DNA from 3 places in the Pseudomonas sp. DWP3-1-2 genome. Region 2 is predicted to be linked to each of the others. Evidence: riboswitches for the same ligand, from Rfam matches in the RefSeq annotation. Region 2 holds a riboswitch; each other region holds the start of a gene.
What was found. A riboswitch is a leader RNA that binds a small molecule or an ion and turns the genes downstream of it on or off. The one in region 2 is predicted to bind cobalamin.

Region 1 (2,258 bases), on a different contig from region 2:
GGCCGATCACCACCAAATGAGTCGCGCGCTCTTCGTCAGCGCCCCATGCGCGGTCAAAATGCTTGTCGAAACGGGTGCCTACCCCCTGAATCAGCAGGCGCATCGGTTTGCCCGGAATCGCGGCAAAACCTTTGATGCGCAGAACCCCGTGTTCCACCACCAGTTGCGTCAGGGCGTCGAGCAAGGCGCTTTCATCGGCCTGAGGCAGTTTGATGGAGATGGAGTCGAAGGCATCGTGATCATGATCGTCATGGTCATCGCCTTCGTGATGGTCATGGTGTGTCTTGCGGCCGTCGATATGCTGCTCCGACTCAGCCCCCAGCCCCAGCAAGACGCTGATCGGCAAACGACCGCTGCTGGCTTCGATGACCTTGACTGCGGGCGGCAGTTCTTCACACACCTCGGCGCGCACGGCGGCAATGCCTGCGGCATCGATCAAGTCGGCTTTATTGAGAATGACCAGATCAGCACTGGCCAATTGGTCAGCAAACAGCTCATGCAGTGGCGATTCATGGTCCAGGTTCGGGTCGAGCTTGCGCTGTGCGTCGACCTGATCGGGAAAGGCGGCAAAGGTGCCTGCCAGAAAGGCCGGACTGTCCACCACCGTAATGACCGCATCCACGGTGCAGGCGTTGCGGATTTCCGGCCATTGGAAGGCTTGCACCAGCGGCTTGGGCAGTGCCAGCCCCGACGTCTCGATGAGAATGTGGTCCAGGTCGCCGCGACGGGCCACCAGTTCACGCATGACCGGGAAGAATTCTTCCTGCACGGTGCAACACAGGCAGCCATTGGCCAGCTCGTAAACCCGACCGCTGGCTTCTTCTTCCGTGCAACCGATGGTGCACTGCTTGAGGATTTCGCCGTCGATGCCCAGTTCACCGAACTCGTTGACGATCACTGCAATGCGCCGCCCTTCTGCGTTGTCGAGCATGTGACGCAATAACGTGGTTTTGCCAGAGCCCAGAAAGCCGGTGACGATGGTGACGGGAAGTTTGGCCAGTGTTTTCATCAGGTGCCCTTTGGCAAAGCGGCGGGCAAACAGGACGAAAACCCGGCGACCAGGCGCAGGGTTCGATTCGCCACCGGATCACCCCGCCCGGTTGTAGTGAGAATTCGTCGGGCTTGTTTGCCCGAATCGAGGCAGGTCTCCTGGCTTGCGGCTGCGGATGGAGAGCCCATCAGCTGTTCATGACGCCTTCCCGCTCGTCGCAGTGGCTGTGCCGTGAACCTGACCGCTTACAGTTGCGGGGGCAGCCGCGGCATTGACCGCGTTCCCTTCTTAGCTGTGCCTGACCAGACTGCATGGCAACGGTTGCAGCGCACAGAACCTCGAATGCGCAAGGCTACGCAGTGACCCTCGGCAGGTCAATCACAAGCCGGCACATGGCGCTATCTGATTGACGCTCAACGTCGGCCCATGCTCTCCTGTACGCCTTGTTCGGGTGCCCTTCACAGGGTGAAACGGGAAACCGGTGCGTTCAGGCCTCATGGCTTGAGCAAGTCCGGCGCTGCCCCCGCAACGGTAAATGAGTGAAGAGCCAGATCCACTGTGCTGCTTAGGCATGGGAAGGTGACTCTTTGAGGTTGAGCAATCAGCCCCTCACAAGCCCGGAGACCGGCCCGACATGAAACACATGACAACCTGCGGTGGGCAGGCGCTGTTGAATCTCTTCTGACGTCCGTCAGCCGGGTTTCTTTGCGCGTGTCCCACCTTTTGCCGACATCCAAGAGGGACGCGCCATGTCGATCAGCACCGCCCGCCACGCCGCCAGCACCGTAACCACCCAGACCCAGCGCCTGACCGCCGCCATCAGCGCCGCCATTCTCGGCGCCTGCCTGGTCTATTTTGCGGGCTTTTCCCACATTGACGCCGTACACAATGCTGCCCATGACACGCGTCACAGCGCTGCCTTTCCTTGCCACTGAGAACCGATCATGTTCAAGAGAATTGCTCAAACGGCGGGTTTCACGGGCCTGCTGGCCGCGTTGCTGCTGACCCTGCTGCAAAGCATCTGGGTGGTGCCACTGATTCTGAAAGCCGAAACCTACGAGAATGCGCCCGTCGAACAGGTCCATGAACACGGCGAAAACACCCCCGCCAGCCATGTTCACAACGAAGAGGCGTGGTCGCCGCAAGATGGCTGGCAGCGCGTCGTATCCACCACCGGTGGCAACCTGGTGGTCGCCGTCGGTTTTGCACTGATGCTGGCAGGCCTATACACCCTGCGAGCGCCAGGGAGCACGGCACAAGGCGTGCT
Region 2 (2,258 bases):
CCCAACCACGAATGCCTTTGTTGTCGTCAGGCTTGGGCGGTGAGTTGGTTTCAGCCACCAGCACATCGCCATTGGGCAGCACGTAAAGCCAACGCGGGTGGTCCAGATGCTCAGCGAACGCGGCAACCTGAGTGCCTTTGGCGGCGACCGGTTTCGCGTCCTTTTCCCAGCCCACGGCGGGCGCTATGTTGACCGTCGGGATCAGCGTCTTGTTCGGCTCCGGCAGCCTGGGCGACGGTCCGGTGCCGTCGCTGACCTGCAGGGTCGATGACTCACCACAGGCCGCCAGGCCTCCCGCAACCAGTAGCAATAGCGCTAACTGAGGTTTGAGCTTGAACATATTCGATCTCCATAACGGGCAATGGTCCAGTAAGTGATAGAGAGGCCTGAGCTTTGAGGGTTCAACCGGTTGCTGAGTTGATTGACGCTCCCGCCTCAAGCCACTACCCTGCGCCCTTTGTTTCAGGTGCTCAAAATCCCCGGATTGATTGAGTGAAACAGGGAAACCGGTACGGACGCTCAAGGCGACCCATCCCGGTGCTGCCCCCGCAACGGTAGATGAGTGAAGCTGTGCCTGATGCCACTGTGTTCGACAGACATGGGAAGGCGCACAGTCGGGAATTTCCCGCTCATGAGCCCGGAGACCGGCCTGATCCATTCAACAGCATCACGGCGGGCGATGCTCTGGCTCTGGGCATGACGAAAGTCGTGCTGTCAGCCACTGGCTGTTGCCTGCCGTCTGCTTTCGCGTGCCCTCAAGCGGAGAGCTGAGATGAACGAATCCCCCGAACGCGACGAACGCCATCTGGCGCGCATGCTGCGCAAAAAAGCCGTGATGGACGAGCGCATCGCCAGCGCACCCAACGAATGCGGGCTGCTGCTGGTCCTGACCGGTAACGGCAAAGGCAAGAGCAGCTCCGCGTTCGGCATGCTGGCCCGGGCCATGGGGCACGGCATGCAGTGCGGCGTCGTGCAGTTCATCAAGGGCAGCAACAGCACCGGGGAGGAGTTCTTTTTCCGACGCTTTCCCGAGCAGGTTCGCTATCACGTGATGGGCGAGGGCTACACCTGGGAAACCCAGGATCGTCAGCGCGACATCGCCGCGGCCGAGGCCGCCTGGGAAGTTTCCCTGGAAATGCTCCGTGACCCGGCCATCGGCATGGTGGTCCTGGACGAATTGAACATCGCCCTCAAGCATGGCTATCTGGACATTGAGAGAGTGCTCGGCGACCTGCAAGCCCGCCCGCCCATGCAGCATGTGATCGTCACCGGGCGCGGTGCGAAGCCGGAAATGATCGACATGGCGGACACGGTTTCCGAAATCAGCGTCGTTAAACACGCGTTCCAGGCTGGCATTCGTGCGCAGAAAGGCATTGAGCTGTGAGCGAGCCGCGTCACTGTCCGGCCGTCTTGATTGCCGCTCCGGCTTCCGGCCAGGGCAAAACAACGGTCACCGCTGCGCTGGCCAGGTTGCACCGTAATCAAGGCCGCAAGGTTCGTGTGTTCAAGTGCGGGCCTGATTTTCTCGACCCGATGATCCTGGAGCGCGCCAGCGGTGCGCCGGTGTATCAGCTGGATTTGTGGATGGTCGGTGCCGAGGAAAGCCGTCGCCTGTTGTGGCAGGCGGCGGGCGAAGCCGATCTGATCCTGATCGAAGGCGTGATGGGCCTGTTTGACGGCACCCCCTCCAGCGCCGACCTGGCTCGTCATTTTGGCGTGCCGGTGCTGGGCGTCATCGACGGCACGGCCATGGCACAGACCTTCGGCGCGCTGGCGTTGGGGCTGGCGCGTTATCAGCCGGATTTGCCCTTCGCCGGCGTGTTGGCCAACCGGGTCGGCACCGTGCGCCATGCGCAACTGCTCGAAGGCAGCCTGACGGAAGGGCTGCGCTGGTACGGCGCGCTGTCCCGGGAAACCGGTATCGAGTTGCCGAGTCGTCACCTGGGGCTTGTGCAGGCCAGCGAACTCAACGATCTGGACGTGCGTCTGGATGCCGCCGCCGAGGCGCTGGCCAGCACGTGCGAAGTTGCACTGCCGCCTGCGGTGACCTTTGCCGCGCCGGATAGAGTGCCCGCCGAGCCCTTGCTGGAAGGCGTGACCATTGCCGTCGCCCACGACGAAGCCTTTGCGTTCACTTACGGGGCCAGTCTGGATCTGCTGCGGGCCATGGGCGCTGAATTGGTGTTTTTCTCACCGATCCGCGATGCAGCGCTGCCGGATGCCGATAGCCTGTACCTGCCCGGCGGCTACCCTGAGTT
Region 3 (2,258 bases), on a different contig from region 2:
TGGTCAGCAAGGCCACCCATGGGCCCGGCGAAATGATGTAGATGCACAGCGCTGCCACGTTCCAGGCGGCGGGAAAACCCTGGAAATAGTTGTCTTTGCTTTTCATTTCCAGGTTGCAGAAACAAAACAGCGAAGACACCAGAATCACTGCCGTACAGAGCAATGTGGTGTGGTCCGGCAGATCAATGTAGTGGTAGATGAACAGCGCAGGAATAAATACGTAGGTCAGGTAGTCGATGACCAGATCAAGCACCGACCCGTCGAAACCCGGCAATACTGTCTGGACGTTGAATTTGCGCGCCAGGGAGCCATCGACTCCGTCCACCACCAGCGCCAGGCCCAGCCAGAGCAGGCAGGCCTTGGGCTGGTCTTCAAACAGCGCGATGGTTGCCATGAACGCTATGACCACGCCGGTAGCGGTGAAAGCATGTGCACCCCAGGCTTTGAGCCAGGCCGTGCGTTGAGTCGATATCACAGGGAGCATCTCCGAAAAATAAGGCAGGCTGGGCGTCGTCATGCCGATTTTTAATCGGCACCCTCAGTCAGCGTGCATGTATCGACCGACTGGCGGTCGATAAGGTTCACCGATCCGTCATCATACGGCCATCCTCGGGCCAGAAACTGGCCCGCGGTAAAACTTCCCCGGTCCGGTTGTAATCCATTACCATGCCGCCCGTCGGTTCCCAAACGGGATTAATAGGGAATCCATGATGGCCTATGGTCATTAACCGGAACTGCCCCCGCAACTGTAGATGCAGAGCCGCTCCTTTATGCCACTGGGTCCGCCCGGGAAGGTGGGAGCATGGCGATGACGCATCAGTCAGGAGACCTGCCGACTCAGGACTGCCCGAAAAAAGACCGCGCGCGAGCGTGCGATCCTGTTTTGTGCAGCCTGGCAATTGACCCACCGGCGGGGTGTCCGGGGAGGACTTTCGTCAGAACGGGTACATGACCGTTTGCTGCCGGACCGGCCATGGCTCGTCGCCAGCAACGGCGGCTGATGTTTCTCCTGCCCTCACACCGCCGTCCGGACACGTGTTCGAATGGAGATAGCGTTTCATGCCCTTGCCTCGCCTTGTCGTATTGCTTGCCAGTGCGGGATTTTCCGCGCTGACCCTGGCCGCCGGTCCGACGCACTATCCGTTGACTGTCGATAACTGCGGCGTGCCATTGACGTTCAATAAAGCGCCGGGCAAAGCCGTGACCATCGGTCAGGCTGGCACTGAAATCCTCTACTCCCTGGGGCTGGCCGATAGAGTGGTCGGCACGTCGCTGTGGTTCAACACGGTGCTGCCGCAGTTCAAGGACGTGAACGACCGTATCCTGCGCCTGGCCAACAACGAGCCCAGTTTTGAATCGGTGATCAGCAAACGTCCTGACCTTGTGCCGGTGCAGTTTGAATGGATGGTCGGCCCGCAAGGCGCTGTGGGCACCCGCGAGCAGTTCAGCGAACTGAATATCCCGACGTACATCATGCCTTCCGATTGCGAGGGCAAAGACAATCTGATCGGTGCCGATGGCACGCGGCTCAAGCCCTTTTCCGTCGACAGCCTCTTCAAGACCGTGACGCAGCTGGCGCAGATTTTTGACGTGCAAGACCGTGGCGATGAATTGACCGCACACTTGCGTGCTGGCCTCGCCAAGGCTCAGGCCAGTGTCAAGGCCAAGCAGTTGACGGACGCTTCGGCGCTGTTCTGGTTTTCCAGCGCAGACCTGAAGGTTGACCCGTTTGTGGCCGGCCGCAAGGGTGTTCCGGGGTTCATGATGGATACGCTGGGGCTGCGTAACGTGGTCGAGTCGGATGAAGAATGGCCCACCGTGGGCTGGGAAACCATCGCCAGGGCCAACCCCACGGTGATCGTGATCGCCCGCATGGATCGCCGTCGCTTCCCCGCTGATGACTTCCAGAAAAAACTCGACTTCCTGAAGACCGATCCTGTGACCCAAAACATGGACGCGGTGAAACACAATCGCATCGTGATCCTTGATGCCGACGCCATGCAGGCCTCGGTGCGCATGTTTGACGGCATCAACGAACTGGCCGACGCCATCGACCGGGTTGACCTGAGCCAATGAGAGCCGTGACCGGCGGCCAGGTCGTGCGCAGGGTATGTCTGCACGCGGCCTGGGTCATCCCTGTTTTGCTGGCCGCGATATTGGCGGGCATTGCCATCGGTGAAACGCCGGTCAGCCTGTCGTTGGTGTTTCAAGTGCTGGCCAATAAGTTGTGGGGGGCCGGTTTTGTGCTGGATCCCATT

Region 1: it holds a riboswitch for cobalamin, as region 2 does, so the genes downstream of both, cobW (cobalamin biosynthesis protein CobW) here and cobO (cob(I)yrinic acid a,c-diamide adenosyltransferase) in region 2, are expected to answer to the same signal.
Region 3: it holds a riboswitch for cobalamin, as region 2 does, so the genes downstream of both, ACP7B0_RS13160 (ABC transporter substrate-binding protein) here and cobO (cob(I)yrinic acid a,c-diamide adenosyltransferase) in region 2, are expected to answer to the same signal.

What each region holds. Positions count from the first base shown of each region.
Region 1 covers NZ_JAFCTZ010000001.1:498,275-500,532, reverse strand. The annotation lists gene cobW (cobalamin biosynthesis protein CobW) at 1-1,009, opposite strand, end outside; cobalamin riboswitch at 1,123-1,345, opposite strand; cobalamin riboswitch at 1,424-1,638, shown strand; gene ACP7B0_RS02410 (CbtB domain-containing protein) at 1,741-1,926, shown strand; gene ACP7B0_RS02405 (CbtA family protein) at 1,936-2,258, shown strand, end outside.
Region 2 covers NZ_JAFCTZ010000002.1:571,245-573,502, forward strand. The annotation lists gene ACP7B0_RS08475 (PQQ-dependent sugar dehydrogenase) at 1-340, opposite strand, end outside; cobalamin riboswitch at 448-667, shown strand; gene cobO (cob(I)yrinic acid a,c-diamide adenosyltransferase) at 773-1,384, shown strand; gene ACP7B0_RS08485 (cobyrinate a,c-diamide synthase) at 1,381-2,258, shown strand, end outside.
Region 3 covers NZ_JAFCTZ010000004.1:282,236-284,493, reverse strand. The annotation lists gene pcsA (phosphatidylcholine synthase) at 1-475, opposite strand, end outside; cobalamin riboswitch at 661-851, shown strand; gene ACP7B0_RS13160 (ABC transporter substrate-binding protein) at 1,060-2,076, shown strand; gene ACP7B0_RS13155 (FecCD family ABC transporter permease) at 2,073-2,258, shown strand, end outside.